DNA from 3 places in the Pseudomonas sp. SDO524_S393 genome. Region 1 is predicted to be linked to each of the others. Evidence: predicted binding sites of a transcription regulator. Region 1 holds the regulator's gene; each other region holds the start of a gene.
The links. Region 1 encodes FliA, which starts transcription of late flagellar genes. Its sites were predicted from a motif close to CTAAAGTTTNNNNNNNNNNNGCCGNTAA; they were not measured.
Positions count from the first base shown of each region.

Region 2: a site for FliA is predicted at 2,516-2,543, ahead of ACW9IB_RS24290 (methyl-accepting chemotaxis protein). Genes of this name have one in related genera too.
Region 3: a site for FliA is predicted at 2,060-2,087, ahead of ACW9IB_RS12780 (methyl-accepting chemotaxis protein). Genes of this name have one in related genera too.

Region 1 covers NZ_JBSVVZ010000043.1:36,355-46,496, reverse strand. The annotation lists gene ACW9IB_RS18985 (chemotaxis protein CheA) at 1-589, opposite strand, end outside; gene ACW9IB_RS18980 (protein phosphatase CheZ) at 866-1,654, opposite strand; gene ACW9IB_RS18975 (chemotaxis response regulator CheY) at 1,673-2,047, opposite strand; gene fliA (RNA polymerase sigma factor FliA) at 2,218-2,958, opposite strand; gene fleN (flagellar synthesis regulator FleN) at 2,955-3,788, opposite strand; gene flhF (flagellar biosynthesis protein FlhF) at 3,893-5,209, opposite strand; gene flhA (flagellar biosynthesis protein FlhA) at 5,222-7,336, opposite strand; gene ACW9IB_RS18950 (cold-shock protein) at 7,629-7,829, opposite strand; gene flhB (flagellar biosynthesis protein FlhB) at 7,990-9,126, opposite strand; gene fliR (flagellar biosynthetic protein FliR) at 9,130-9,915, opposite strand; gene fliQ (flagellar biosynthesis protein FliQ) at 9,920-10,142, opposite strand, start outside.
Region 2 covers NZ_JBSVVZ010000069.1:13,825-23,966, forward strand. The annotation lists partial or broken gene ACW9IB_RS24285 (YifB family Mg chelatase-like AAA ATPase) at 1-400, shown strand, start outside; gene ACW9IB_RS24290 (methyl-accepting chemotaxis protein) at 439-2,415, opposite strand; gene ACW9IB_RS24295 (LysR substrate-binding domain-containing protein) at 2,594-3,514, opposite strand; gene ACW9IB_RS24300 (NorM family multidrug efflux MATE transporter) at 3,665-5,059, shown strand; gene ACW9IB_RS24305 (putative bifunctional diguanylate cyclase/phosphodiesterase) at 5,131-6,795, opposite strand; gene rep (DNA helicase Rep) at 7,066-9,075, shown strand; gene ACW9IB_RS24315 (xanthine phosphoribosyltransferase) at 9,134-9,706, shown strand; gene ACW9IB_RS24320 (acetyl-CoA hydrolase/transferase C-terminal domain-containing protein) at 9,857-10,142, opposite strand, start outside.
Region 3 covers NZ_JBSVVZ010000023.1:65,848-75,989, reverse strand. The annotation lists gene ACW9IB_RS12800 (twin-arginine translocase TatA/TatE family subunit) at 1-63, shown strand, start outside; gene tatB (Sec-independent protein translocase protein TatB) at 74-478, shown strand; gene tatC (twin-arginine translocase subunit TatC) at 475-1,266, shown strand; gene ACW9IB_RS12785 (16S rRNA (uracil(1498)-N(3))-methyltransferase) at 1,263-1,970, shown strand; gene ACW9IB_RS12780 (methyl-accepting chemotaxis protein) at 2,130-4,046, shown strand; gene ACW9IB_RS12775 (methyl-accepting chemotaxis protein) at 4,198-6,105, shown strand; gene ACW9IB_RS12770 (amino acid ABC transporter ATP-binding protein) at 6,131-6,865, opposite strand; gene ACW9IB_RS12765 (amino acid ABC transporter permease) at 6,858-7,817, opposite strand; gene ACW9IB_RS12760 (transporter substrate-binding domain-containing protein) at 7,964-8,761, opposite strand; gene ACW9IB_RS12755 (transporter substrate-binding domain-containing protein) at 8,973-9,782, opposite strand; gene mdoH (glucans biosynthesis glucosyltransferase MdoH) at 9,969-10,142, opposite strand, start outside.

The sequences.
Region 1 (10,142 bases):
GATCAAGCAGGGATTCGAACTCGGCGTCGGTGATATCTTCGCTGGCGGGCGCAGCCACCGGCGCCGCCGGCGCTTCAGCTTCGGCCTTGACCGCACTGAGGGAGTTGAGCAGTTGTTCGAACTCGCTGTCGGTCACATCCGGCTCAGGCGCGGCCACAGGCTCGGGCGCCGCTTCAGCCACCGGCGCCGCCGACGGATCGGCCGGTTCGGCGTAGCGCGCCAGGGCGGCCAGCAGTTCCGGGGTGGCGGGAGTAATCGGCGCGCGTTCGCGCACTTGGCCGAACATGCCATTGACGGCGTCCAGCGCTTCGAGAATTACGTCCATCAATTCCGAGTCGACGTGACGCTCACCCTTGCGCAGGATGTCGAACACGTTCTCGGCGATGTGGCAGCACTCCACCAGCTCATGGAGCTGGAGGAAGCCGGCGCCCCCTTTTACAGTGTGAAAACCGCGAAAAATTGCATTGAGCAGGTTCGCATCATCCGGTCGGCTTTCCAGCTCGACCAGTTGCTCGGACAACTGCTCCAAAATTTCGCCGGCCTCTACCAGGAAATCCTGAAGGATCTCTTCATCGGCGCCGAAGCTCATGTGGGTGCTCCTTTAGGTCCTGATAGCGGCAAATGACGGATCGCGTTGGAGCTGTGAGCGGGCCAGGCAAGGCGCGGAACGCGGGCAAGGGTTGTTTCCTTGCCAAGTTCCGCAACGCAGCATGGCGCGCTCACAGCTCCAACCCGGAGGGCCGGGCCCCGCAAGGCGCAAGCCGTCGTTATTCGTCGTTCATTTGGAAAAACCAAACCTCTCTCCTCATGCCTAGCCTTGCGCCTTGCGGGGCCCGGCGCGACCGTCATTTGCCGCTATCAGGACCTAAAAGCCTAAACTGGATAACAGGTCATCGACATCATCCTGACCCGATACAACGTCTTCACGTTTATCGGCATGAATCTGCGGACCTTCACCCTTGGCGAGATGTTTTTGTGGATCTTTTTCCGAGAGGATCGCTGCGCGGTCATGTTCGATCCCCGCGAAACGGTCGACCTGGCCGGCCATGAGCACCAATTTGAGCAAGTTGCTTTCCACTTCGGTGACCAGTTGGGTCACGCGCTTGATCACCTGACCGGTGAGGTCCTGGTAATCCTGGGCCAGCAGAATGTCATTGAGGTTGCTGGAAACCGTACGGTTTTCCTGCTCGCTGCGTGACAGGAACGCTTCAATCCGACGGGCCAACTCGCGGAACTCTTCCGCCCCGACTTCGCGGCGCATGAAGCGGCCCCAGTCAGCGCTGAGGGCCTGGGCTTCGCTGGCCATGCCGCTGACCAGGGGCGTGGCGTTTTCCACCAGGTCCATGGTGCGATTGGCCGCCGCCTCGGTCAGCCTGACCACATAGGACAGGCGCTCGGTGGCATCGGTAATCTGCGAAATCTCTTCAGCCTGGGGCATGTGCGGGTCAATGTGGAAATTGACGATCGCACTGTGCAGCTCGCGCGTGAGCTTGCCCACTTCCTGGTACAGGCCACGGTCACGGGTCTGGTTGAGCTCATGGATCAACTGCACCGCATCGCCGAACTGACCTTTTTCAAGGCTCTCGACCAACTGGTGAGCATGTTTTTTCAGGGTCGACTCGAAGTCTCCCTGTGACGTTTCGTTATGCTCCATAGCTCCCCCGTGGCAGCATCAGTTACCGATGCGTTCGAAGATTTTTTCGATCTTCTCTTTCAGCGCCAATGCGGTGAATGGTTTGACCACGTAACCGTTTACCCCGGCCTGGGCGGCTTCGATGATCTGTTCACGCTTGGCTTCGGCGGTCACCATCAGCACGGGAAGGCTGCGCAGTTTTTCGTCGGCGCGCACGTGGCGCAGCAGATCGATGCCGGTCATGCCTGGCATGTTCCAGTCGGTTACCAGAAAGTCGATGCTCCCGCTGTTGAGGATCGGAATCGCCGTAATGCCGTCATCCGCCTCGACCGTGTTTGTGAACCCCAGGTCACGCAACAGGTTTTTTATGATCCGCCGCATCGTTGAAAAGTCATCAACGATGAGGATTTTCATGTTCTTGTCCAATTCGACCTCCAAGCAGTCTTAAACGCGCCCAGCACCTGGACGCGCCATTTCAATCAACAGGCATTACACAAAAAGGACTGCCGGTGGCACCACGGGTCGGTTCCGCAAAGGTCAACGCCCCTCACGGCCTCGTCTGCAGTGCTCCCCAACACTGCCTGTCAGCGCGCTCGCCACTCTCCCAGACGCCCCCGCAAACGGGCGGCGCACTGGCTATGCAACTGGCTGACCCGCGATTCGCTGACCCCCAGGACCTCACCGATTTCCTTGAGGTTCAGCTCTTCGTCGTAGTACAGCGCCAACACCAGCCGCTCACGCTCCGGCAAATTGGCAATCGCGTCCGCCAGCGCGCCCTGGAAGCGTTCGTCTTCAAGGTCGCGCGACGGCTCAAGATGAGCACTCGCGCCGTCCTCGTGCAGCCCTTCGTGTTCGCCGTCCTGCAACAGGTCGTCGAAACTGAACAGGCGGCTGCCCAAGGTATCGTTCAAAATCCCGTAGTAATCGTCGAGACTCAATTGGAGTTCGGCAGCAACTTCATGATCTTTAGCGTCACGGCCGGTTTTTGCTTCAATTGCGCGAATTGCATCACTGACCATGCGCGTATTGCGGTGCACCGAACGCGGCGCCCAATCGCCCTTGCGCACTTCATCGAGCATCGCGCCACGGATGCGAATACCCGCATAGGTCTCGAAACTCGCACCCTTGCTCGCGTCGTATTTGGTCGACACTTCGAGCAGGCCGATCATGCCCGCCTGGATCAGGTCTTCGACCTGGACGCTGGCAGGCAGGCGCGCCAGCAAGTGGTAGGCGATACGCTTGACCAGCGGCGCATAGCGCTCGATCAACTCGCCTTGGCTGTCACGGGCAGACTTCTTGTACGCGTTGTAGCCAGTCGCTGTCATAGCACGGGTCCTGCGCTCGTCTGATGCACCAATCGCTCGACGAAAAACTCCAGATGCCCGCGCGGGTTGGCAGGCAACGGCCAGGTATCGACCTTCTGGGCAATCGCCTTGAACGCCAGCGCGCACTTGGAGCGGGGAAACGCTTCGTAGACTGCACGCTGCTTCTGCACAGCCTTGCGCACACACTCGTCGTAGGGCACAGCGCCGACGTATTGTAGGGCGACATCGAGAAAGCGGTCCGTGACCTTGGTCAATTTGGCGAACAGGTTGCGACCTTCCTGCGGGCTCTGGGCCATGTTGGCGAGCACACGGAAGCGGTTCATGCCGTAGTCACGGTTGAGCAGTTTGATCAGGGCGTAGGCGTCGGTGATCGAAGTGGGCTCATCGCACACCACCAGCAACACTTCCTGGGCGGCGCGCACGAAGCTGACCACGGACTCGCCGATCCCGGCAGCGGTGTCGATCACCAGCACATCCAGGTTGTCACCGATATCGCTGAACGCCTGGATCAGGCCGGCATGCTGCGCCGGACTCAGGTGCACCATGCTCTGGGTGCCGGAGGCCGCCGGCACGATACGAATGCCGCCTGGGCCCTGGAGCAGCACATCGCGCAGCTCGCAGCGCCCTTCGATCACATCGGCAAGGGTGTGTTTGGGCGTCAGTCCCAGCAGAACGTCGACGTTCGCCAGCCCCAGGTCAGCGTCCAGCAGCATGACGCGACGGCCAAGCTCTGCCAGCGCCAGGGACAAATTCACTGACACGTTAGTTTTCCCGACGCCACCTTTGCCGCCGGTCACCGCGATCACCTGTACGGGATGCATGCTGCCCATTTTATTTCTTTACCTTGTCTTGCTTAGACGCAGGCTACATGGCTTGGCCGCGTGAATCGCTTGCAGACCATCGATGTAGATACATTGCACTGTGTTCATAGTGCTCAGCCCACCCGTTTGGCCGGGCTGTGGTACAGATCAGCGAACATGTCGGCCATCGCTTCCTCGCTAGGCTCATCTTGCATTTGTACGCTGACGGCACGGCTGACCAACTGATGACGGCGCGGCAGATGCAGATCATCCGGGATCCGCGGCCCGTCGGTCAGGTAGGCGACCGGTAGTTCATGGCTGATGGCCAGGCTCAACACCTCGCCCAGGCTCGCGGTTTCATCGAGCTTGGTGAGGATGCAACCGGCCAGGCCGCAACGCTTGTAGCTGTGATAAGCAGCGGTAAGTACCTGTTTTTGACTGGTGGTTGCAAGCACCAGGTAATTTTTCGACTTGATGCCACGCCCGGCCAGGCTTTCCAGTTGCATGCGCAATGCCGGATCGCTGGCTTGCAGGCCGGCGGTGTCGATCAGCACCACGCGCTTGCGCAGCAGCGGGTCGAGGGCATTGGCCAGGGACTGGCCCGGGTCGACATGGGTCACCGGCACATTGAGAATGCGCCCCAGGGTCTTGAGCTGTTCCTGCGCACCGATACGGTAGCTGTCCATGCTCACCAGCGCGATATTCTGCGCGCCGTACTTGAGCACATAACGGGCGGCCAGCTTGGCCAGGGTGGTGGTCTTGCCCATGCCGGCCGGGCCGACCATGGCGATCACGCCGCCCTCTTCGAGGGGTTCGATTTCCGGGGTGACGATCATCCGCGCCAGATGGGCCAGCAGCATGCGCCAGGCCTGGCGGGGCTCTTCGATTTCGGTGGTCAGCGCCAGCAGGTCGCGGGACAACGGGCCGGACAAGCCGATGCGTTGCAGGCGGCGCCACAGGTTGGCCTGTTGCGGTTTGCTGCCTTGCAATTGGGTCCAGGCCAGCGAGCCCAGTTGCACTTCCAGCAGCTCGCGCAGGCCGTTGAGTTCAAAGCGCATCGAGTCGAACACACGCGGGTCCACCGTCGGCGCGGGGGCAGGCGCGGCGGGACGCGGCGGCTCTTTGAAAGTCGGTTCCACCAGCGGCTCGGCAGCAGTCAGCGGCAGGCCGGCGAACAGCTGGCGATTGGTGGTCGCGTCGCTGTCGCCACGCATGCTCAACTCGGCCTGGGCCGAAACGATGCGCGAAGCGGTCTTGCGCAACTCGTCTTCGAGTTCCATGTTCGGCACACGCGGCGCCAGGGCCTGGGGGGTGTAATCCAGGGCAGCCGTCAGCTCCACACCGCCGGCAATACGACGGTTACCGATGATCGCGGCATCAGCGCCCAGCTCATCACGCACCAGTTTCATGGCCTGGCGCATATCGGCGGCGAAAAAACGCTTAACTTGCATAACCCACTACCCTCAGCCGTTGGGCCCTACTGTCGCGACGATAGTCACTTGCTTGTTGTCAGGAATTTCCTGATAAGCCAAAACGTGCAAATTCGGTACTGCCAGACGCCCAAACCGCGACAACATCGCCCGGACGGGGCCCGCCACCAGCAGAATCACCGGTTGGCCCTGCATTTCCTGGCGTTGCGCGGCGTCGATCAACGAACGCTGCAGCTTCTCGGCCATGCTTGGCTCCAGCAGAACGCCCTCTTCCTGGCCTTGTCCTGCCTTCTGGATACTATTGAGCAATATTTGTTCCAACCTGGGTTCCAGGGTGATCACAGGCAGCTCGGAGTCAAGCCCTACAATGCTTTGCACGATTGCGCGGGACAAGCCGACACGCACCGCCGCCACCAGAGCGGCAGTATCTTGACTCTTGGCGGCATTGTTGGCGATGGCCTCAGCAATGCTGCGAATGTCGCGTACCGGCACCTGTTCGGCCAGCAAGGCTTGCAGCACCTTGAGCAACTGCGACAGCGTGAGCACGCCCGGCACCAGCTCTTCGGCGAGTTTTGGCGAGGCTTTGCCGAGCAAGCCCATCAATTGCTGGACTTCCTCGTGGCCGATCAGCTCGTGGGAGTGCTTGTAGAGAATCTGGTTGAGGTGCGTGGCCACCACGGTACTGGCGTCCACCACGGTGTAACCCAGGGACTGCGCCTGGCTGCGCTGGCTGATTTCGATCCAGACCGCGTCCAGGCCAAAAGCCGGATCTTTGGCGGTAATGCCGTTCAGGCTGCCGAACACCTGGCCCGGGTTGATCGCCAGCTCGCGGTCCGGGTAGATCTCGGCTTCGGCCAGGATCACCCCCATCAGGGTCAGGCGATAGGCGCTGGGGGCCAGGTCGAGGTTGTCGCGAATGTGCACGGTGGGCATCAGGAAGCCCAGGTCCTGCGACAATTTCTTGCGCACCCCCTTGATCCTCGCGAGCAATTGGCCGCCCTGGTTGCGGTCCACCAGCGGAATCAGGCGATAGCCCACTTCCAGACCGATCATGTCGATCGGGGTTACGTCGTCCCAGCCCAACTCCTTGGTTTCCTGGGCGCGGGCCGGCGACGGCAGCAGTTCCTGCTGGCGCGCAACCTCTTGCATGGCCTTGACCTTGATCGCGTGCTGCTTCTTCCAGAACAGGTAAGCGGCGCCGCCGGCCAACGCGGCCATGGTGAGGAACGATACGTGGGGCATGCCCGGCACGATGCCCATGATTGCCATGATGCCGGCGGCGACGGCCAGCGCCTTGGGCGATGCGAACATCTGCCGGCTGATCTGCTTGCCCATGTCTTCGGAGCCCGAAGCACGGGTCACCATGATCGCCGCCGCTGTCGATAACAACAGTGATGGCAATTGCGCCACTAAACCGTCACCGATGGTCAGCAAGGCGTACACCTTGCCCGCATCGCCGAAGGTCATGCCGTGCTGGAAGATACCGACCGCCATGCCGCCGATCAGGTTGATGAACAGAATCAACAGACCGGCAATGGCGTCACCGCGCACGAATTTGCTGGCACCGTCCATGGAACCGTAGAACTCGGCTTCCTGGGCCACTTCCGCGCGACGGGCCTTGGCCTGGTTCTGGTCGATAAGGCCAGCGTTGAGGTCGGCGTCGATTGCCATCTGCTTGCCGGGCATCGCATCGAGGGTAAACCGCGCGCTCACCTCGGAGATCCGCCCGGCACCCTTGGTCACCACGACGAAGTTGATGATCATCAGGATGGCGAACACCACGATACCGACCACGTAGTTGCCGCCGATCACCACCTCACCGAAGGCCTGGATCACCTTGCCGGCGGCGGCGTGGCCGTCCTGGCCGTGGAGCATGACCACGCGGGTGGACGCCACGTTCAGCGCCAGACGCAGCAGGGTCGCCACCAGAAGGATCGTGGGGAATACCGCAAAGTCCAGCGGCCGCAGGGCGTACACACACACCAGCAGCACCACGACAGACAGGGCAATGTTGAACGTGAAGAATACGTCCAGCAGGAACGGCGGCATCGGCAACATCATCATTGCCAGCATGACCAGCAACAACAGCGGCACACCCAGATTGCCCCGCGAGAGGTCAGTCAGGGTGCCACGGGCCGTGCTGAGCATTTGAGAACGTTCCACCGGTATTCCTCGTGTCCTTGAAGCAAACTTTTGACGCCGAGAGGCGTCCTGGAGGCGCTATTGCAAGAAGCCTTCCAACTTTTGCTCTTCAGATCGGAACCCCTTGTTTCCGGGGCGGCACAGCTGACAACGAGGCTGCCTGACCCACCGCCTTCGTAGCCTCGCCGGGGCTCGACAACTCCCACAGGGGATTGGCAGTGGCTGGAAGAACGCTGCCACCAGGGACATCGCGCCGCTTGTGGGAGCTTTGCCTGCGAAGACGGCGACACAGCCGCCGCTAGATAAGCGTGATGTTGACCGCAAACACACCCTCGCGGCGGTTGATTCTCCCCAGTCGCACTCGCAGGCCCTTTCTGAGCCAGATCCCGCGCGAGCTGATGAGATCCACTTGCACGCAGTCTTCCCCATTATCCAGTGCAATCCAGCCCTTGCCGGTTGCCCGGCAATAACAGCTGACCGTGCCCGTCACAACTTCCATCCAGCATTCCCCTGCATCTTTTAACCACTTCTGCGCAGTCCATAGCGCCATGGAATCGCGGGCGGGCAATGCTGGCTACTGTCAAAGTTGACAGGTCTCAGGGACTTTCGGATAAATGGCACGGTGTCAATTTGACAGCGCGCAAAGGCGTCAAAAATCCTCAGGAATCGCGGCGCAGGTCAGGCGGGATCGGCAGGTCTTTGAGCGGATCCGGGCGCTTGCCCTTGCCTGCACGGTATTGGCGGATCTGATAGACATATGCCAGCACCTGGGCCACGGCCAGGTACAGACCGGCGGGGATTTCCTGGTCCAGGTCGGTGGAGTAGTAGATCGACCGCGCCAGCGCCGGCGACTCCAGCAGCAGGATGTCGTTGGCCACGGCGATTTCGCGGATTTTCAGCGCGGTGAAGTCGGCGCCCTTGGCCAGCAGCATCGGCGCCCCACCCTTTTCCGGGTCGTACTTGAGGGCCACGGCGTAGTGGGTCGGGTTGGTGATGACCACATCGGCGTCGGGCACCGAGGCCATCATCTTGCGCTGGGACATTTCTCGCTGGAGCTGGCGAATGCGCTGCTTGACCTCGGGGCGACCTTCCTGGTCCTTGTGTTCGTCGCGCACTTCCTGCTTGGTCATCAGCAGTTTCTTGTGGCTTTCCCATAGCTGGATCGGTGCATCCACCGCCGCGATGATGATCAGCCCGGCCGCCATCCACAGCGAGCTCCAGCCCACCAGCTGCACGCTGTGAATGATCGCCGACTCCAGCGGCTCATGGGCGATGCGCAACAGGTCGTCGATGTCCGACGACAACACCATCAGCGCCACGAACAGCACCAGGATGAACTTGGCCAGCGCCTTGAGCAGCTCCACCAGCGCCTTGGCGGAAAACATCCGCTTGAGCCCCGCCCCCGGGTTCAGGCGGCTGAATTTGGGCGCCATGCTGCCGGCTGCGAACAACCAGCCGCCAAGGGACACCGGTCCGATCAGGGCGGCCAGCAACAGGGGAATCAGGATCGGTTGCACCGCCAGAATGGCGATCTTGCCCGAGTGCATCAGGTACTGGCCCATGGTGCCCGGGTTGAGCAGCACGTCACGGGGCAAGGCGAAGTTGTGCTTCATCAGCTCCATCAGGTCCAGCGCGAGGCCGCCACCGTAAATCAGCAAGGCACCGGCACCGGCCAGCATCACCGCAACGGTATTGAGCTCTTTGGAACGCGCGATCTCGCCCTTTTCCCTGGAGTCCTTTTTGCGTTTCTCCGTGGGGTCTTCTGTTTTGTCCTGACCACTCTCGCTCTCGGCCATGGCTCAGCGCGCCCGTGCCAGATCACGCAAAAACTGCAAGGCGTCGGTCGCCAGCGGTTGATACTGATTGAGAATGTCAGCCAGGCTGACCCAGAGAATCCCCATGCCCAATACGAGGGTCAGGGGGAAACCGATGGAGAAGATGTTCAGTTGCGGCGCCGCGCGGGTCATCACGCCAAAGGCAATGTTGACTACCAGCAGCGCGGTGATCGCCGGCAACACCAGCAGCAACGAAGCGCCGAGCACCCAACTGAGGCGCCCGACCAGCTCCCAGAAATGGTTGACCACCAACCCGGAGCCTACCGGCAGGGTGGTAAAGCTCTCGGTCAGCACCTCGAACATCACCAGGTGGCCGTTCATCGACAGGAACAGCAAGGTCACCAACATGGTCAGGAACTGCCCAATCACCGCCACCGACACGCCGTTGGTGGGATCGACCATGGACGCGAAGCCCATGCCCATCTGGATCGAAATGATTTGCCCGGCGATCACGAACGCCTGGAAAAACAACGTGAGGGAAAAGCCCAGCAGCGCGCCGATCAGGATCTGTTCGGCAATCAGCATCAGTGCGCTGAGGTCCAGGGCGTTCACCGGCGGCATGGGCGGCAATCCGGGCACGATCACCACCGTGATGGCAAATGCGAAATACAGGCGGATACGCCGCGGCACCAGGGTGGTACCGAATACCGGCATGGTCATCAGCACCGCCGTGACACGAAACATCGGCAGGATGAAGGACGCCACCCAGGTACTGATCTGGGTGTCGGTCAATGCGAGCACGGATTGCATCGGGTCAGCCGATCAACTGCGGAATACTGCCGTACAACTGCAGGATGTATTCCATGAAAGTCTGCACCAGCCAGGGGCCGGCCACGATCAGCGTGACCAGCATCACCAGCAGGCGCGGCAGAAAGCTCAGGGTCTGTTCGTTGATCTGGGTCGCGGCCTGGAACATCGCCACCAGCAGGCCCACCAACAGGCTGGGCACCACCAGCACGGCCACCATCATGGTGGTC
Region 2 (10,142 bases), on a different contig from region 1:
CCAGCGCTATCGCAACAAGCTTTCGGGGCCGCTGCTGGATCGGATCGACCTGCACCTGACCGTCGCCCGGGAAAGCACTGCGCTGAACCCTGTACCGCAGGCCGGCGACGATACGGCGAGCGCATCGGCTCAGGTCGCCAGGGCGAGGGAATGTCAGCAGCAGCGCCAGGGCTGTGCCAATGCCTTTCTCGATCTGCCGGGGTTGCGCGAACACTGCAAACTGGCAAAAACCGATGAGGGCTGGCTGGAAAGCGCGTGCGAGCGCCTGACGCTCTCACTGCGCGCCGCGCACCGGCTGCTGAAGGTGGCGCGTACCCTGGCGGATCTGGAACAGACGCAGGCAATCGCTCGTCATCATCTGCAAGAAGCCCTGCAATACCGGCCAGCAAGCATCACCTGATGCCAGGCACACAGGCTTGCCCAACACATCACCAGGGATCAGCGGAAGCGGTCGACCTCTTGGCGCAAGCCGGCCGCCAGGGTTTCCAGTTCCTTGGCGGTGATCGCCAGATTCGACACCACCTCCCGCTGTTCGCTGTTGGCCAGCGCAATGCTTTGCAGGTTACTGCTGAGCACGTTCGCCGTGCTGCTCTGTTCCTGGGTCGCCGTGGTGATCGCGGCAAATTGCTGGCCGGCCGACCGGCTTTGCTCGTCGATACGCGCCAGGGCCGACGCCACGTCGGCGTTGCGCGACAGGCCTTCCTGCATCAGCACATTACCGCGCTCCATGGTGCTGATGGCATTGCCGGTTTCCTGCTGGATACTCTGAATCATCCCCGAGATTTCATCCGTGGCTTCACGGGTCCGCGAGGCCAGGTTGCGCACTTCGTCGGCAACCACCGCAAAACCCCGACCCTGCTCGCCGGCCCGGGCGGCTTCGATGGCGGCGTTGAGCGCCAGCAGGTTGGTCTGTTCGGCAATGGAGGTGATCACACCGACGATCCCGCCGATTTCCTGCGAGCGCTGGCCAAGGGTGTTGATCACCGTGGCCGTGCTGTTCAGGGCCGTGGCGATATGTTCCAGCGAGGACGACGCCTCCTGCATCGACGCACGACCAATGCGGGTTTGCTGGGCGTTCTCCTGAGCCAGGCGCTCGGTGTTACCCATGTTGTCGGCGATGTTCAGCGAAGTGGCGCTGAACTCTTCTACAGCGCCGGCCATGCTGGTGATTTCACCCGACTGCTGCTCCATGCCTTCATAAGCACCGCCCGACAGGCCAGACAGTGCCTGAGCACGGCTGTTGACCTCTTCGGCCGCCTTGCGGATGTGCGACACCATGGTCGACAACGCTTCGCCCATCTGGTTGAAGCTGCGCGCCAATTGGCCGATCTCGTCGTGGCTGGACACATTGAGGCGCGCACTCAAGTCGCCCGCACCCAGCGCCTCGGCCTGGCGCACCAGGTCGCTCAACGGCGCCAGTTTGCTGCGCAACAGCCAGACCGTGGCACCCACCGCCAGCAGCATCGCCAATACGCTGCCGATCACCAGGCGAATACCCACGTCCCAGGTCACGGAGCGAATCTCGGCCTTGGGCATGCTCGCCACCACCGACCACGGGCCGCCTTCGAATGGCACCGAGACACTGTAGAAATCTTCGTTCTTGTCGCTCCAGAAGCGCCCGTCGCCTGGGGTTTTCGCCAGGTCGAGCATGACCGGAATCGCCTGGTCCAGCGCCTGTACGCCAGCCGGAGGCACCAACCAGTGTTTCTGTTCGTCGAGCAAAGCCAGCGAGCCGGTCTGGCCAATGCGGAAGCGTTTGAGGTTGTCGAACTGGGCCTTCTGCTCATCGGTGTAGTCGAAGCCGATAAACAGCACGGCGATCACCTTGCCGCTGGCATCGCGCACCGGGCTGTACTGAGTCATGTAGGAACGATCAAACAAAACCGCCCGCCCGATATAGGCTTGCCCGCCCAGCACGCGCTGGTACGCCGGGCCCTGGCGGTCCAGTACGGTGCCGATGGCACGGTTGCCGTCCTGCTTGGTCAAGGAGGTGCTGATGCGGATAAAGTCATCGCCACTGCGCACGAACACCGTGGCCACGCCGCCGGACATCTGCTTGAACTCGTCCACTTCAGCGAAATTGTTGTTCAGCACCTCGTCGCCCAGATAGAGGCTGGGGGTTTGCACACCCGCCACGGCGACCGGCTGGTCGGCATGCACACTCAACCCGGCGCCAAAGCGCTTTTCGAACAGCCCGCTCAAACGCTGTGTACTCTCGCGCAAGGTACCGTGGAAGGTGTTGAGCTGGTCGGCGAGCAAGCGCGCCTCACTGGCCAAGTGTTCTTCGCGGGTATCGAGGTTGGCGGAGTCGAGGGAACGCAGGGCGAAAACAGTACTGCCGCTGATGACGACAGCCAGAATCACGGCCAATGCGAGGCCCAGTTGGGAGGCGATCCGAGCGCGAGGTTGAGACATGACAGCTCCTGGCCGAGGCCAGGATCATCCTGATCTCATAGCACAGCTCGGCAAATTATCTAGAAGGGAAACGTTGGTGCACGATGGTTCCAACACCCTTACTTCGGCGGGCCGGACCAATACTTGAGCGACCCGCAGGGGTATCCGGCAAACGATTGCATGAACGGTCGCCACGGCGTCAATCAAGACGCTCAACAACAGGCAGTGCCATCGCCTTCACTTCCCCCTGAAGAAACTCCGCCAGGCGCCGCAAACGCTCGCCACCCGGGCGGGTTTTCGGCCACACCAGGTAGTAGTTTTCGCCACTGGCCACGGCAGTGGGCCACGGCAGGCTCAAACGTCCCTGGGCAACGTCTTCGGCCACCATCAACAGATCGCCCATGGATACACCGTAACCACGCGCAGCCGCGATCATGCCCAATTCAAGCGTATCGAACACCTGGCCACCCTTGAGCGACACCTGGGATGACAACCCCATGCGCTCCAGCCAATTGCGCCAGTCACGACGGTCGGGGGTTGGGTGAAGCAACTCGGCGGCTGCCAATCGCTGTACATCCCAGGGACCGTCAGTCAGCAAGTTCGGTGCGCCTACCGGGATCAGCAGTTCGGGGAACAGGTAACTGGCCTCCCAGTCCGCCGGAAAATGCCCGTAGCTCAGCAACACCGCACAATCGAAAGGCTCCTGGTTGAAGTCCACTTCATCCACGCTCATCCAGGCACTGGTGAGTTGCACTTCGTTGCCCGGCTGCAACGCGCGAAAGCGACTGAGCCGCGCCAATAGCCAGCGCATGGTCAGGGTGGACGGCGCCTTCATGCGCAGGATGTCGTCTTCGGCGTTCAAGGTGTGACACGCCCGCTCCAGCGCGGCGAACCCTTCACGCACACCGGGCAACAACAAGCGCGCCGCCTCGGTCAGCTGCAAGGTACGCCCGCTGCGCTGGAACAGCCGACAGGCGAAATGCTCTTCCAGCGTACGAATGTGCCGGCTCACCGCACTTTGGGTAATGGACAACTCCTCCGCCGCCCGGGTGAAGGAGTGGTGCCGAGAGGCTGCCTCAAAGGCACGCAGAGCATAAAGCGGAGGAAGACGACGTGACATCCGGAAAACTCCTATAGCGCATCGACGTAACGTAACAGATTCATCCGGCATGAGTTTTAATCATGCGAACAATCGCTTTTATCCCTTTGTGCAATCGGTCGCGAGCGCCGAGAATCAACCCTTCCCCTACCCTCTGACTTTTAGAGCGTGATGATCATGCAGCATCCGGCGCGTACCGAACTCTGGGCCATTTTGCGGCTGTCAGGGCCGTTGATTGCTTCACAGTTGGCCCACATGCTGATGGTGCTGACCGACACCCTGATGATGGCCCGCCTGAGTCCCGAAGCCCTGGCCGGGGGTGGGCTGGGGGCGGCCAGTTATTCATTTGTGTCGATTTTCTGCATCGGCGTGATTGCCGCAGTCGGCACGCTGGTGGCCATCCGTCACGGCGCGGGCGATATCGAGGGTGCCACTCGCCTGACCCAGGCCGGTCTCTGGCTTGCCTGGCTGATGGCCCTGGCCGCCGGCCTGCTGCTGTGGAACCTCAAGCCGTTGCTGCTGATGTTCGGCCAGACCGAAACCAACGTGCAGTCCGCCGGGCAATTCCTGACGATCCTGCCGTTCGCCTTGCCCGGCTACCTGAGCTTCATGGCGTTGCGCGGCTTCACCAGTGCCATCGGCAAGGCCACACCCGTGATGGTGATCGCCTTGGGCGGCACTGTGCTCAATTACCTGCTCAACCACGCGTTGATCGAAGGCATGTTCGGCCTGCCGAAACTGGGCCTGATGGGCATTGGCCTGGTGACTGCGATTGTCGCCAACGGGATGGCGCTGGCACTGATGTGGTACATCCGCCACGACCGCACGTACGCCGCCTACCCGCTGAGCACCGGCCTGCTGCGTCTTAACACCCAATACCTGCGTGAACTGTGGCGTCTGGGCCTGCCGATTGGCGGTACCTACGCCGTGGAAGTCGGGCTGTTTGCCTTCGCTGCGCTGTGCATGGGCACCATGGGCAGTACGCAACTGGCGGCCCACCAGATCGCCCTGCAGATCGTTTCGGTGGCGTTCATGGTGCCGGCGGGGATGTCCTACGCAGTGACCATGCGTATCGGCCAGCATTACGGCGCCGGGCAGTTGCTGCACGCGCGCATGGCCGGCCGTGTCGGCATAGGCTTTGGCGCCGCCGTGATGCTGGGGTTTGCCGCCGTGTTGTGGCTGTTTTCCGATCCGTTGGTAGGGCTGTTCCTAGACCATGACGACCCGGCATTTCACAACGTGATCGTTCTGGCCGTCAGCCTGTTGGCCGTGGCGGCCTGGTTCGAGCTTTTCGACGGTGTGCAGACCATCGCCATGGGCTGCATCCGCGGTCTGAAGGATGCGAAAACCACCTTTCTGGTCGGGCTTGGTTGCTATTGGCTGATCGGCGCACCTTCGGCCTGGCTGATGGCCTTCCACCTGGGCTGGGGGCCGACCGGCGTGTGGTGGGGCCTGGCGCTGGGCCTGGCCTGTGCTGCCATCAGCCTGACCTGGGCGTTTGAAATGAAGATGAAGCGGATGATTCGGCAGGAGCCCGAGGTTCGCGCTGAATTCCAGGCTATGTAGCCTGACCGGAGGATGTGTGCGGTCGATGTGGGAGCTGGCAAGCCAGATCCCACATTGATTGGGTTCCCAATTCAACCCAGCAGAGCCTGCCGGCCCTTGCCGAATGTCAGGTACTCCACCAACTCCGAAAGCGGCAACGGCTTGCTGATCAGATAACCCTGGGCCTGGTCGCAGCCGAACAACCTCAGCAGGGCAAGCTGCTCCGGCGTTTCCACGCCCTCGGCCACCACTTCCAGGTTGAGGTTGTGGGCCAGGTTGATCATGGCGTGTACCAGCTTGCGGTTTTCTTCACGCCCCTCCATGCCGCCGACAAAGCTCTTGTCGATCTTCAACAAAGCGATGGGCAGGCTGTTGAGGTGCACGAACGATGAAAAGCCGGTGCCGAAGTCGTCCAGCGAGAACCGCACCCCCAAACGACCGAGGGCGTCCATGGTCTGCTTGACCAGATCGCTGCGGCGCATCACTGCGGTTTCAGTCAGTTCGAATTCCAGCCATTGCGCTTCAACGCCGCGCTCGGCAATCAGCCGGCTGAGGGTCGACAGTAACTGGCTGTCCTGAAACTGACGGAACGACAGGTTGACCGCCATGTGCAATGGCGGCAGCCCGCGCTCGCGCAGGGCCTGCATATCGCGCAGGGCCCGGGAGATTACCCAGTAGCCCAACGGCACGATCAACCCGCTTTGTTCGGCCAGCGGCACGAACTCGCTGGGCGGCAACAGGCCGCGCTCGCCGTGACGCCAGCGCACCAACGCTTCAAGGCCGACGATATGCCCGTCGTCCAGGTCCAGGCGCGGCTGGTAGTGCAGCTCCAGTTCATCCCGACGCAGGGCACGGCGCAGCTCGCTTTCCAGGTCGGCCAGGCTGCGCGCGTTGCGGTTGATCCGCTCGTTGAAGATGTGAAAGGTGCAGCCCTGGGTGCTCTTGGCCTGCTGCATGGCAATGTGGGCGTGCCACATCAGCGGGTCTGCCCCGGCGCGGGCACGGGCGTGCGCCACCCCCAGGCTGCAGCCGATCAGCAGGCTTTCGCCGTCCACCCAGTAGGGCTCGGCCATGACTTCGGTAATGCGCTCGGCCATCCACTCGGCACGCTGGGGTGCACGGCGGGTGTCGATCAGCAGGGCGAATTCGTCGCTGCCCAAGCGAGCCAGTTGATCTCCGACCTCGAGCTGGCTCTTGAGCCGCGAGACCACTTGCAGGATCAGCCGGTCGCCGGCCTGGTGGCCGAGGGCGTCGTTGGCGTGGCGGAAGTTGTCGAGGTCCAGGTGACCGAGGGCCAGGCCACGACCTTCGTTCTCGGCCAGCCGCGCCGCGAGCAGGGTCTGGAAGCCCTGGCGGTTGGCGATGCCGGTGAGCGGGTCCTGTTCGGCGAGGCGCTGCAGGGTCGTTTCGAGCACACCGCGTTCACGCACGTGACGCAGGCAGCGGCGCAATATGTCAGCGTCCAGTGCATCGCGCACCAACCAGTCACTGGCGCCCAAGGGCGAAACCAGTGGTTCCTGCTCCAGCAGCAGCACACACGGCAGGCTGCAACGGCCAGGTCCGGGTTGCAGGTCTGGCGTGGTCAGCAGCACGGCACCGTGATCGTCGTCGAAAAGACGACTCACCGAGTCCCAGTTTGGCGCACTGATCAGCACAGCCCCCTCGCCCATCGGCGCCAGGCACTCGCGCAACAACGCTGCCCACTCAGGCATATCGGCCAGTAGCAGCAAACGCAAGGGTTCGACAGGCGTAGACAAGCTAGCTCCCTAGACTCTGCAAGATTTCGTCGGCGGCGGGCATTATGACGTGCGACCGAATAATGACCAATGACATGGATTATCAACTACGCAGGCTGCGAGTATCAGTCGCGAATGTTAGCCGCAAATAATCCCCACATCCTGCGGCAAAGTATCAAAACCGGCAAATTTAGATCGAGCGGTACGTCACACTGTCGTTCTGTGAGAGCAGAATCCTGCGAGCCTGTTAAAATGCCCGCCCTTTTTGCTCAATGACCCCCTGAACTCTGTATGTCCCGACTCAATCCCCGGCAGCAAGAAGCCGTGAACTACGTCGGCGGCCCTCTATTGGTGCTCGCCGGCGCTGGCTCCGGCAAGACCAGCGTGATCACCCGCAAGATCGCGCACCTGATCCAGAACTGCGGCATCCGCGCCCAGTACATCGTCGCCATGACCTTTACCAACAAGGCGGCGCGAGAAATGAAGGAGCGCGTCGGCACCCTGCTGCGCGCGGGCGAAGGCCGTGGCCTCACGGTGTGCACCTTCCACAACCTGGGCCTGAACATCATCCGCAAGGAGCATGTGCGCCTGGGCTACAAGCCGGGCTTCTCGATCTTTGACGAGACCGATGTGAAGTCGCTGATGACCGACATCATGCAGAAGGAATACGCAGGCGACGACGGCGTGGATGAGATCAAGAACATGATCGGCGCCTGGAAAAACGACCTGATCCTGCCCGCCCAGGCCCTGGAAAACGCGCGCAACCCCAAGGAACAGACCGCCGCCATCGTCTACACCCACTACCAGCGCACGCTCAAGGCGTTCAACGCGGTGGACTTCGACGACCTGATCCTGCTGCCGGTGAAACTGTTCGAGGAACACGCCGATATCCTCGAAAAATGGCAGAACCGGGTGCGCTACCTGCTGGTGGACGAATACCAGGACACCAACGCCAGCCAGTACCTGCTGGTGAAAATGCTCATTGGCAAACGCAACCAGTTCACCGTGGTTGGCGACGACGACCAGTCGATCTACGCCTGGCGCGGCGCCCGCCCGGAAAACCTGATGCTGCTCAAGGAGGACTACCCCTCCTTGAAAGTGGTGATGCTGGAACAGAACTACCGCTCCACCAGCCGTATTCTGCGCTGCGCCAACGTGCTGATTTCCAACAACCCCCACGAGTTCGAAAAACAACTGTGGAGCGAAATGGGCCATGGCGACGAGATCCGTGTGATTCGCTGCCGCAACGAAGACGCCGAAGCCGAGCGCGTGGCCATGGAAATCCTCAGCCTGCACTTGCGCACCGATCGACCCTACAGTGATTTCGCGATCCTCTATCGCGGCAACTACCAGGCCAAGCTGATCGAGCTGAAATTGCAGCACCACCAGGTGCCGTATCGCCTGTCGGGCGGCAACAGCTTTTTCGGACGCCAGGAAGTGAAAGACCTGATGGCCTACTTCCGCCTGATCGTAAACCCGGATGACGACAACGCCTTCTTGCGGGTGATCAACGTGCCGCGCCGGGAAATCGGCTCCACCACCCTGGAAAAGCTCGGCAACTACGCCACCGAACGCAAGATTTCGATGTACGCCGCCACCGACGAAATCGGTCTGGGCGAGCACCTGGACACGCGTTTCACCGATCGTCTGTCGCGTTTCAAGCGCTTCATGGACAAGGTCCGCGAACAGTGCGCCGGCGAAGACCCGATCAGTGCCCTGCGCAGCATGGTCATGGACATCGACTACGAAAACTGGCTGCGCACCAACAGCTCCAGCGACAAGGCCGCCGACTACCGCATGAGCAACGTGTGGTTCCTGATCGAGGCGCTGAAAAACACCCTGGAAAAAGACGAAGACGGCGAAATGACCGTCGAGGATGCCATCGGCAAGCTGGTACTGCGCGACATGCTCGAGCGCCAGCAGGAAGAAGAAGATGGCGCCGAAGGCGTGCAGATGATGACCCTGCATGCCTCCAAGGGCCTGGAATTTCCCTACGTGTTCATCATGGGCATGGAAGAGGAAATCCTCCCGCACCGCTCCAGCATCGAAGCCGACACCATCGAAGAAGAACGCCGCCTGGCCTACGTGGGCATTACCCGCGCACGTCAGACTCTGGCCTTCACCTTTGCCGCCAAGCGCAAGCAATACGGCGAGATCATCGATTGTGCCCCCAGCCGGTTCCTGGATGAGCTGCCGCCGGACGACCTGGCCTGGGAAGGCAATGACGACACCCCGACCGAGGTGAAGGCCGTTCGCGGCAATACCGCCCTGGCGGATATACGCGCGATGTTAAAGCGCTAGAATCGACTACTTTTCAATCTACTTTCGGCGCACGTCGCGCCATTAGAGGAAGCTTTCCGTGGAAGCACTGCACAAGAAAATTCGCGAAGAAGGCATCGTGCTTTCCGATCAGGTACTCAAGGTCGACGCCTTTCTGAACCACCAGATCGACCCGGCCCTGATGAAACTGATCGGCGACGAATTCGCTGCGCTGTTCAAGGACTCGGGCGTCACCAAGATCGTCACCATCGAAGCCTCAGGGATCGCACCGGCGATCATGACCGGCCTGAACCTGGGCGTGCCGGTGATTTTCGCGCGCAAGCAGCAATCCCTGACCCTGACGGAAAACCTGCTGTCGGCGACCGTTTACTCCTTCACCAAGAAGGTCGAAAGCACCGTGGCGATATCCCCGCGCCACTTGACCAGCAGCGACCGTGTACTGGTGATCGATGACTTCCTGGCCAACGGCAAGGCGTCCCAGGCACTGATTTCGATCATCAAGCAAGCCGGCGCGACCGTGGCGGGCCTGGGGATCGTGATCGAGAAGTCGTTCCAGGGCGGCCGTGCAGAATTGGATGCGCAGGGTTATCGGGTTGAATCGCTGGCGCGGGTGAAGTCGCTGGAAGGCGGCGTCGTCACTTTCATCGAATAATCGGGAACACACCCAATATTCAGGGTGGGCACTCATTCAAAATGTGGGAGCTGGCTTGCCTGCGATAGCGGAGTCTCAGACAACAGAGACGTTGCCTGTCAGGCCCTCATCGCAGGCAAGCCAGCTCCCACATTTGATTGACGGTAGCCGTTAGTGTGCGGTGGCCTGCAAGCCCGCCAGCAATAACCGCTGGTATAGATCCTCTTTCAACCCCTCCGGCTTATCCAACCGCATCCGCTTCAGATGCTCGGGAAACGCCTCTGGCTCCGGTGCATCCAGCGCCGCCTTGCCCAACTCCAGAATCTCCGTCAGCTTGAACTTGCTTTTGAGCCAGTTCAGCGCGCGCAACAAGTCCCGCTCTTCATCCGTGAAATCACTGCCCAGCGGATACTCCGGAAACAATCGGCGATGTCGCGCCTGGATGCCCTTGAGCCGT
Region 3 (10,142 bases), on a different contig from region 1:
GAACGTCGTACCTTCGATGTGCAGGCTGAAAAAGTCGAAGAGCCGACCCGCAAAGACTCGTGAGCACTGACTAATGTTTGGTATCAGCTTCTCTGAACTGCTCCTCGTCGGCCTGGTGGCCCTGCTGGTACTCGGGCCGGAACGCCTGCCCGGTGCCGCACGCACGGCCGGCCTGTGGATCGGGCGCCTGAAACGCAGTTTCAACGCCATCAAACAGGAAGTTGAACGGGAAATCGGCGCCGACGAGATTCGTCGGCAATTGCACAACGAACACATCCTGTCGTTGGAGCAAGAGGCGCGCAAGATTCTGTCGCCGGTGCAGGAGCCTGCCAAACCGGCGGAGCCTGTGACCGAAAACAGCATCGCGCCGGCGGTCGAAGCCGCTCCCGTGGCCCCCGCAACGCCCACCGAGCCTGCGCCGACGCCCGCTGCGTCGCCCGCACCCCATGACCCTACATTGCCGCCGCGAGCCCCATGAGCGCTGATAAACCGGAAAACGACCAGCACATGCCGCTGGTCTCGCACCTCACCGAGCTGCGCACCCGCCTGCTGCGTTGCGTAGCGGCGATCTTCATCATCTTTGCCGGGCTGTTCGCCTTCACCCAGCAGATCTACACCTTCGTCTCCACGCCGCTGCGCCAGTATCTGCCAGCCGGCGCGACGATGATCGCCACCGACGTGTCGTCGCCGTTCCTCACGCCGCTGAAGCTGACCATGATGGTCTCGCTGTTCCTGGCGATCCCGGTGATCCTGCACCAGATCTGGGGCTTTATCGCACCGGGCCTGTACAAGCACGAGAAGCGCATCGCCGTGCCGCTGCTGGTGTCGAGCATCCTGCTGTTCTACACCGGCATGGCGTTCGCCTACTTTCTGGTGTTCCCGCTGATCTTCAAATTCTTCGCCGCCGCCACCCCGGCCGGCGTGGAGATGATGACCGACATCACCAGCTACCTCGACTTCGTGATGACGCTGTTCTTCGCCTTCGGCGTGGCCTTCGAGATCCCGGTGGCGGTGGTGCTGCTGGTGTGGATCGGCGTGGTCGACGTGAAGTACCTGAAGAAGATCCGTCCGTACGTGATCATCGGCTGCTTTGTGGTCGGCATGATCCTCACGCCGCCGGACATCTTCTCCCAGACCCTGCTGGCTGTGCCCATGTGGATGCTGTTCGAGATCGGCATCCTGTTCAGCGGCCTGATCAGCAAGCGCGGCGAACATCCGGATGACCAACCCGCCGACGACGACCAGCCGCCAGCGACCCAGCCGTGAACCTGCTGCTGCTGGAAGAGGCCGACTTTATCGCGGCCGACCGCGTGATCCTGCGTGATCGCCGACTGGTACATATGCAGGACGTCCACCGCGCGGCGGTGGGCGACAGCCTGCGCGTAGGCCGCATCGATGGGCTGATGGGCACGGCGCAACTCGTGCGGCTGGAAGCCCGCGAAGCCGAGCTGCAAGTCAGCTTCGACCAACCGCCGCCGGCCAAGCTGCCCCTGACCCTGCTGCTGGCCCTGCCGCGGCCGAAGATGCTGCGTCGGGTGCTGCAGACCGTAGCCGCCATGGGCGTGCCCCGCATAGTGTTGGTCAACAGCTATCGGGTGGAAAAGAGCTTCTGGCAAACCCCGTTCCTGGAGCCCGAGGCGGTCCGCGAGCAACTGATCCTCGGCCTGGAGCAGGCACGGGACACGGTGCTGCCGGAAATCATCATCGAGAAACGCTTCAAGCCGTTTGTCGAAGACCGTCTGCCGGCGATGACCGAGGGCACCCTGGGCCTGATCGGCCACCCCGGTGATTACCCGCCCTGCCCGCGCGGGCTGGATGAGCCGGTAACCCTGGCCATTGGCCCGGAAGGCGGCTGGATCCCCTACGAGGTCGACCTGCTGGTCAAGGCCGGGTTGCAGCCGGTCCAACTCGGCGCACGCATCCTGCGCGTCGAAACCGCCGTCACCGCCCTGCTCGCCCGCTTGTTCTAGCCCTAGTTAAGCCGGATGGAAGGGCTTTTTGTAGTGAGCGGGCTTGCCCCGCTCACCACACAAACCCTCACCGACATTCGACCTTGCTCCTACAGAACCAGCCTACGCTGCCGATAGCCTTTGAATAAGTCCAAGCCTTGTTTCAGGGGAGTTCGCCGCATGTATCGTTGGTTAGCCGAAAAGCTGGGGAATGTCAGCGTCAAAACCAAGCTGGGCCTGGGGTTCGGCCTGGTCCTGTTGCTGACGCTGTTGATCACGTCCACTGGCTGGACCGGCCTGGGCGATGTGATCAGCCGGGGCGACAAGCTGGGGTACATCTCCAGCCTCAACAGCCTGACCCGCGACCTGCGCCTGGCGCGCCTGGACTTCGAAATGCGCCGTGGCGAACAAGGCACCGACGCGGTGAACAACCTCCTCGCACAACTGGACAGCGGCCTGAAAAAAGCCGCCGAGCTGATCGAGCAGCCCGATGACAAGGCCCTGGTGGAACAGCAGCAGGAGGCTTTGGGGCAATACAAAAAAGCCTTCGGCGCCATGGTCCAGGCCGGACTCAAGCGTGAAGGCGCGCGCAGCAAACTCGGCGACACCGCCGACAACGCCGTGGCCAAGACCAACGAAATCGAAAAAAACCTGCTGCAAGGTGACAGCGTCACCCAGTTCAACAGCGTGGTCGACCTGAGCAAGCTGATCCAGCAAGCGCGCTTCCAGGTGCGCGGCTACACCTACAGCGGCAAGACCGACGCCGAGCAGCCCGCCCTGGATGCCATCGACAATGCCCTGAAGAAAATCACCGAGCTTGAGGGCCAATTGCCGGCGCCCTTCCAGGCCAACCTGCAAGAAGCCAGCACCTCGCTGCAAGCCTATCGCGCCGCCGTCAGCCAGTACCGTGACTCCCAAGTGGCAAGCGCTGCCGCCCTGCAAACCATGAAAGCCCAGGGCGATATCCTGCTGGGCAACAGCGACAAACTGACCACCTCCCAAACCCAGGTGCGTGACACCGACGCCGCGCAAGCCAAGCAACTCTTGCTGCTGGCTACCGTGCTGGCGCTGATCTTCGGCCTGGTCGCCGCTTGGGCCATCACTCGTCAGATCATCCTCCCGTTGAACCAGACCCTCACCGTGGCTGAGCGGGTAGCCTCCGGCGATTTGAGCCATAACCTCGAATCAGCCCGCCAGGATGAACTCGGGCAGTTGCAACGCGCCATGCAGCGCATGACCGTGGGCCTGCGCGAACTGATCGGCGGCATCAGCGACGGTGTCACTCAAATTGCCAGCGCCGCCGAACAATTGTCGGCCGTAACCGAACAGACCAGCGCCGGGGTCAGCAGCCAGAAGGTGGAAACCGACCAGGTCGCCACCGCCATGAACGAAATGGCCGCCACCGTGCAGGAAGTGGCACGCAACGCCGAAGAAGCCTCCGAAGCCGCAGTGGCCGCTGACCAGCAGGCGCGCGAAGGTGACAAGGTGGTTGGCGAAGCCATCGCGCAGATCGAGCGCCTGGCCACCGAGGTCGGCAACTCCACTGCCGCCATGGGCGAACTCAAGCGCGAAAGCGACAAGATCGGCAGCGTGCTCGATGTGATCAAGTCCGTGGCCCAGCAAACCAACCTGCTGGCCCTCAACGCCGCGATTGAAGCCGCGCGCGCCGGTGAAGCCGGGCGTGGCTTCGCCGTGGTGGCGGACGAAGTGCGCAGCCTGGCCCAGCGTACCCAGAAGTCCACTGAAGAGATTGAAGAGCTGATCGTTGGCCTGCAAAGCGGCACCCAGCAGGTGGCCACGATCATGGACAACAGCCGCGAACTCACCGACAGCAGCGTCGAACTGACCCGGCGGGCCGGCAACGCGCTGGGCAGCATCACCCGCACGGTCTCGACCATCCAGGCGATGAACTCGCAGATCGCCACCGCCGCCGAGCAACAAAGCGCCGTGGCCGAAGAGATCAACCGCAGCGTCCTGAACGTGCGGGATGTGTCGGAACAGACCTCTTCGGCCAGCGAAGAGACCGCCGCGTCCAGTGTCGAGTTGGCGCGCCTGGGCAATTACCTGCAAACCCTGGTGGGCCGTTTCCGCATCTGACGATGCTTGCTGGCGGCGACGACGAAAGTCGTCGTCGCGCAACTTATGAAACGTCCTACGCGTTTATCATCCGGCCATTCCCCCGTTCGCCTCCGAATCACTTTAGCGTTTGCACTGTTGCAAAACGCTATCACTGATTTGGAGATTTCCCATGTTTCGTCGGCTGACCCGCCTGCTGGGCAATGCCAGCGTCACACTCAAGCTGGCCCTGGGTTTTGGCCAGGTGCTTGTGCTCTGCCTGATGATCGCCGGCACCGGCTGGCAAGCCCTCAACGCTGCACTCCAGCGCTCGAGCAACCTGACGGCCCTGGGGCAACTGTCCATCGCCGCACAGGCGATGCGCGCGGATCGCATCGTGTACCGCGTACTCACCGACACCGCCAGTCTTGGCAAAATGGCCACCCAGATCAGGACCCTCGACCAGCACCTCGCCACCCTGTCGCGCACGCTGAAAGCGCCCGCCGATGTGCAGCGACTTCAGGACGCGACCCGTCTGGTCGATCGATTCAAAGCGACGTTGATCGAGCTGCCGCCCCTGATCGATCGCCGGGAAACCGCGCGCAGCCCCTTGAAAAAGACCGCGCTCCAGGCGGGGGACACCCTGGCCCAACTGGCCAGCGAGCTGCCTGACCAGCAAGACCAGCAAGCCCTGGATGCCATCGAGGATCTACGCCAGGCCATCGCCGACGCCGAAAAGAACGCCCAGAGTCCCGCCTGGTCAGCCGAGTCTCCGCAAGCCTACGCCCAGGCCGTCAGCCAGGCCCTGGGCGCGCTGGACATCGCGCAGGCGACCGTTACCGCGCTGCCCGTCGACTCCACGTTGCTCCAGACCGATCTGGCGAACTACCGCGCGCAGCTTATCCGCCTCAAGGACGCGCAACTCACCACAGAGACGACGCAGAACCGTTTCGAACAACAGCTTAACCAATTGCTCGAACACAGCGACCAACTGAGCCAGGGCCAGATTCGTGCGCGTGACCAGGAGGCCGACCAGACCCGCATTCTATTGGTAGGCGTGACCCTGGCAGCCCTGTTGCTCGGCAGTCTGGCCGCCTGGTGGATTGCCGGGCAGATTGTGCGCCCGTTGCGCAAGGCGCTGGCCAGCGCCAACCGTATCGCCAAGGGCGACTTGAGCCATACGCCCCAAGTAGAACGGCGTGACGAGCTGGGCCAATTGCATCAAAGCATCGCGCAGATGACCCAAAACCTGCGCCACTTGATCGGTGGCATCGACGACAGTGCCCGGCAGATCGCCAGCGCCGCCACCCAATTGTCGACCGTCACCGAACAGGCGCGCGCCGGGATCGCCCATCAGAAAGAGGAAACCGACCTTGTGGCCACGGCCATGACGGAAATGCTCGCCACCGCGCAGGAGGTAGCGCGACATGCCGAGCACGCCTCCGTGGCAGCGAACGAAGCCGACGTGCAGGCCAGCGCCGGCGACAAGGTGGTCGCACAGGTGGTCGAACAGATCGGCCAGCTGGCTGACGAAATGGCACTTTCGGGGCGCGCGATGCTGGCGCTGCGTCAGGAGAGCCAGAAAATCGGCAGTGTGCTGGACGTGATCAAGTCGGTATCCCGACAAACCAACCTGCTGGCCCTCAACGCCGCCATTGAAGCTTCACGCGCGGGCAATGCCGGCGAAGGCTTTGCGGTGGTCGCTGCAGAAGTCCGCAGCCTGGCCCTGCGCACCCAGGAGTCGGCCGAGGAAATCGAAAGCCTGATCCAGGGCCTGCACGACGGCACCCGGCAAGTGGCGGATATCCTGGACAGCAGCCGCAGCCTGACGGACGACAGTGTCGACCTGACACGTGATGCCGGCGAGGCGCTGGCCACCATCGCCCGCACCGTGGCCATCATCCAGGAGATGAACCCGCAGATTGCTGCCGCAGCCGAAGAACAAAGCGCCGTCGCCGAGGAAATCAATCGCAGTGTCTGGAAAGTGCGCGATGTGTCCGAACAGAACGCCGCCGCCAGTGAGGAAACGGCGGCGGCCAGTGTTCAACTGACGAAGCTGAGCCTGGATTTGCAGGCATTGGTGGGCCGGTTCAGGTTGTGACGGTTACAAATCTGCGGCGCGCCCGTTACAGCACCTGTCGCAGAAACGCCTGGGCTCGGAGGTCCTTGGGGGCATCGAAGAACTCGGCCGGGGCGGCGTCCTCCAACAGCTTGCCGTGATCGAAAAACAGCACCCGGTCCGCCACTTCCCGGGCAAAGCCCATTTCGTGGGTAACGCAGACCATGGTCATGCCTTCCAGGGCCAGGGTCTTCATCACGTCGAGCACTTCGCCGACCATTTCCGGATCCAGGGCCGAGGTGGGCTCATCGAACAGCATGACCTTGGGTTCCATCGCCAGCGCTCGGGCAATGGCGACCCGCTGTTGCTGGCCGCCGGACAGGCGTGACGGAAACTCATGGGCTTTTTGTGCGATACCGACCTTTTCCAGCAGCGCCAGGGCCTTGGCTTCACGCTCTTGCTTGCCACGCTTGCGCACGACTTTCTGCGCCAGGCACAGGTTCTCCAGCACGGTCATGTGGGGGAACAGGTTGAAGTGCTGGAACACCATGCCGACTTCACGGCGGTAGGCGTTCACGTCGGTTTTCGGGTCGGCCAGTTGCAGTCCGTCGATGCTCACAGAGCCTGCATCGAAGGTCTCCAGGCCGTTGAGGCAGCGCAGGAAGGTCGACTTGCCGGAGCCGGACGGGCCGATTACCACCAGCACTTCGCCCTTGGCCACCTGGGTACTGACGTGGTCCACCGCGCGCACCACCTGGCCACGGGTATCGAAGACTTTTACCAGATCGCGAACTTCAATCACTTTGCGCGAGCCTCCGCTCAAGCCGGCTGGCCATTTTCGACAGCGGCAGGTTGATCAGCAGGTACAGGCCTGCGACGCAGAACAGGATTTCGAACGGCGAGAACGAGGTGGTGATCACCTCGCGGCCGCTCTTGAGCAGTTCGGTGATGGCGATCACCGAGACCAGCGATGTGTCCTTCACCAGGCTGATGAATTGCCCGGCCAGCGGCGGCAGTACCCGTTTGAACGCCTGCGGCAGTACCACATGGCGCATCGACTGGCTCGCGCTCAGGCCCAGGGAGCGCGCGGCTTCGTTCTGGCCACGGGCGATGGACTGCACGCCGGCGCGGACGATTTCCGCCACGTAGGCGCCGGTAAACAGCGACAGCGCAGCGATCCCGGCAAATTCCCGGGACAGGTTGAGTACCGTGCCGATAAAGAAATAGAAAATGAAGATCTGCACCAACAGCGGCGTGCCGCGTACCAGTTCGACATAGATCGTCGACAGATCCCGCAGGGTCGGGTTGCTGGACAGCCGGCACAAACCGGTCGCCAGCCCGATCACCAGGCCCAGAATTCCGGACACCACCGACAACCACAGCGTGGTCCACAAACCCCACATCAACGGACCCAAAGCCCAATGGCGGGTGACTCCGACCACATCGCCTTCGGCCACATCATCACCGCGCGCTACTTGCAGGCTGTTGTCGGCGACAGTCAGTTTCTGCTCGGCGCCTGCGTCGTTGCGCAGCGTCACTTCAGCCACATCGCCCTTGCGTACCAGCTCCACCACGGTGGAGATATCCGCCGCACGCTGGGAGGTTTCGGCCTGATAGGCGAAGTATTGCGGTACACGGTTCCAGCGCCACTCGTAGGACATCAGCGAGGTGGCGTAGTACAACGCGCCGGCCAGGCCGACCAGCACGACCACCGTCAGCAGGTGCCAGGGCCATTGGGCTTTTTTCTGTTTCATTTCAAATTCCGGGATTTGTGTTGCCTGTGAGGCCGCCATCGCGGGCAAGTCGAATCGTCGCACCGCCGCTCCCACATTTTGATTTGTGAACACCGTCAAAGGTGGGAGCTGGCTTGCCTGCGATACAGGCAACTCGGTCTAAAGCCTTATTCCATGTCCTTGAGCCACTCGGAGCTCTTGAACCACTTGTCATGGATGCGATCGTAGGTGCCGTCGTTGCGGATCTGGTGCAGGAAGTTGTTGATGAAGTTGATGCTGTCGTAGTCGCCCTTCTTCAAACCGAACGCCAAAGGCTCGAAGGTGAAGGGTTCTTCCAGGAACACCAGCTTGCCGTTGCCGACTTTTTTCTCGGCCACCACGTTGTACGGCGCGTCATACACGAAGGCATCGGCCTTGCCGTTGACCACGTCCAGCACGCCTTCCTGTTCGTTGTCGTAACCGTGGTACCTGGCTTTGGAGATCAGCTTTTTGGCGACCATCTCACCGGTGGTGCCGAGCTTGGACGTGAGGCGGTATTTCTCGTCGTTCAAATCCTTGTAGGACTTGATGGTGCCTTCCAGGTCCTTGCGAATCAGCAGGGTCTGACCCACCACGATGAAGGGTTCGCTGAAGTTCAGGCGCAGGTTGCGTTCCTGGGTCAGGGTCATGCCGCTGCCGATCATGTCGAACTTGCCGGTCAGGAAGGCCGGGATGATGCCGTCGTAGCCGGTGGACACCAGCTCCAGCTTGACGCCCATGGACTTGGCCATGGCCTTGAGGATGTCGACTTCGAAACCGATGATTTCACCGCGCTTGTCTGTCATTTCGAACGGCATGTAGGTCGGGTCCATGCCGACTTTCAGCGTGCCGCGCTTGACCGCATCATCGATGGCACCGGCCTGGGCTGCATTGGCGGCCACCAGCGCGGTAACGCCGAGCAGCAGCATCGAAAGATACTTTTTCATCATCAAGTCCCCTGAACGATTCTTGTGAGGCTGGCGCGCTAGAAGGGCTGCACCATTTCGGGGTGCGATCCTAACCCACTCGCCAGCCGTCACAAAGGTTTCACGGGTAATTGTTGTCAGCGTATGTCGGAAAAGCCCCACAACGGTGCAGCAAACCACGTGGATAGACACTTCAGCACCCCGCGCTCGCAATCGATTGATGTGTAAGCAGTTATGACTTCGAGTCGATTTCAGCCATCCAGTCGGTGTCTTTGAACCACTTGTCGTGCAGCCGATCGTAGGTGCCATCCTGGGCCACCTGGTTAAGAAAGTGGTTGATCCAGTTGATGCTGTCGAAATCGCCTTTTTTCAGGCCAAACGCCAGGGGCTCGAAGGTGAACGGCTGTTCCAACAACAGCAGCGCATGGTTTTCGGGCCGCGCCATGGCGATCAGGTTGTAGGGCGCATCATGGATGAAGGCATCGGCCTTGCCTTCCACCACCTGACGGACCCCTTCTTCCGGGGTGGCGAAGGTGGTCAAGCGCGCGGCGCCGAGAAAACGCCGCGCCGCGGCCTCTCCCGTAGTGCCCGTGTTGGCGGTGACGCGATAGCTGGCGTCATCGAGCTCTTCGACGCTGGTGACCTTGCCTGCCAGGCTGGGGTGCAGCAGCACGGTCTGGCCCACCACGATGAACGAGTCGCTGAAATTCAGCTTCAGGTTACGTTCGGCGGTGACGGTCATGCCGCTGCCAATCAGGTCGAACTGCTTCGCCTGCAAGCCAGGCAACAGCTCGGTGTAAGGCACTGCGACCAGCTCCAGCTCGATACCCAAAGCGTCGCTCATCGCCTGGAGCAGGTCGATTTCAAAACCCACGATACGCCCGTGCCGGTCAGTCATTTCAAAAGGCACATAAGTGGGCGTGGTGCCGACTTTCAGCACGCCGCGCCGGACAGCGTCGTCGATTGCGCCCGCCTGTACCAGACCGATGTGAATCACTGCGACAACGCTTATCAGCAGCGCCGCACCATAGCGTTTGATCATGAGTCCCCCTGTTGCCACGTTCAATTCGGGGGCGATGCTAACGCAGCCACGGGCACGGCAATACGCGTCGAACAAAGGTCTTTTGTTTCGAAATAACAGTGGGTTAGCGCAACAGGGAAGGAGAGAAAAACGCTGTAGGACCAGCGCTTGAAGCGCCCCCGAGGAGAACCCTCGGGGGCGTCTGAATCAGGCCGGTTGAGCCTGGGACGACAGCGGTTGCAGCGGCAGCAACGGCGCATGCGGATCGGCTTTCACCGAATCACGCCACGCGGCAAGCCACTCGGCATGCCCCTCGCCCCACACCTGCTCGTGCAGACGGGCCAGGGCCACCGGGTCGCTGAGCAAGGCCAGGCGCTCGCC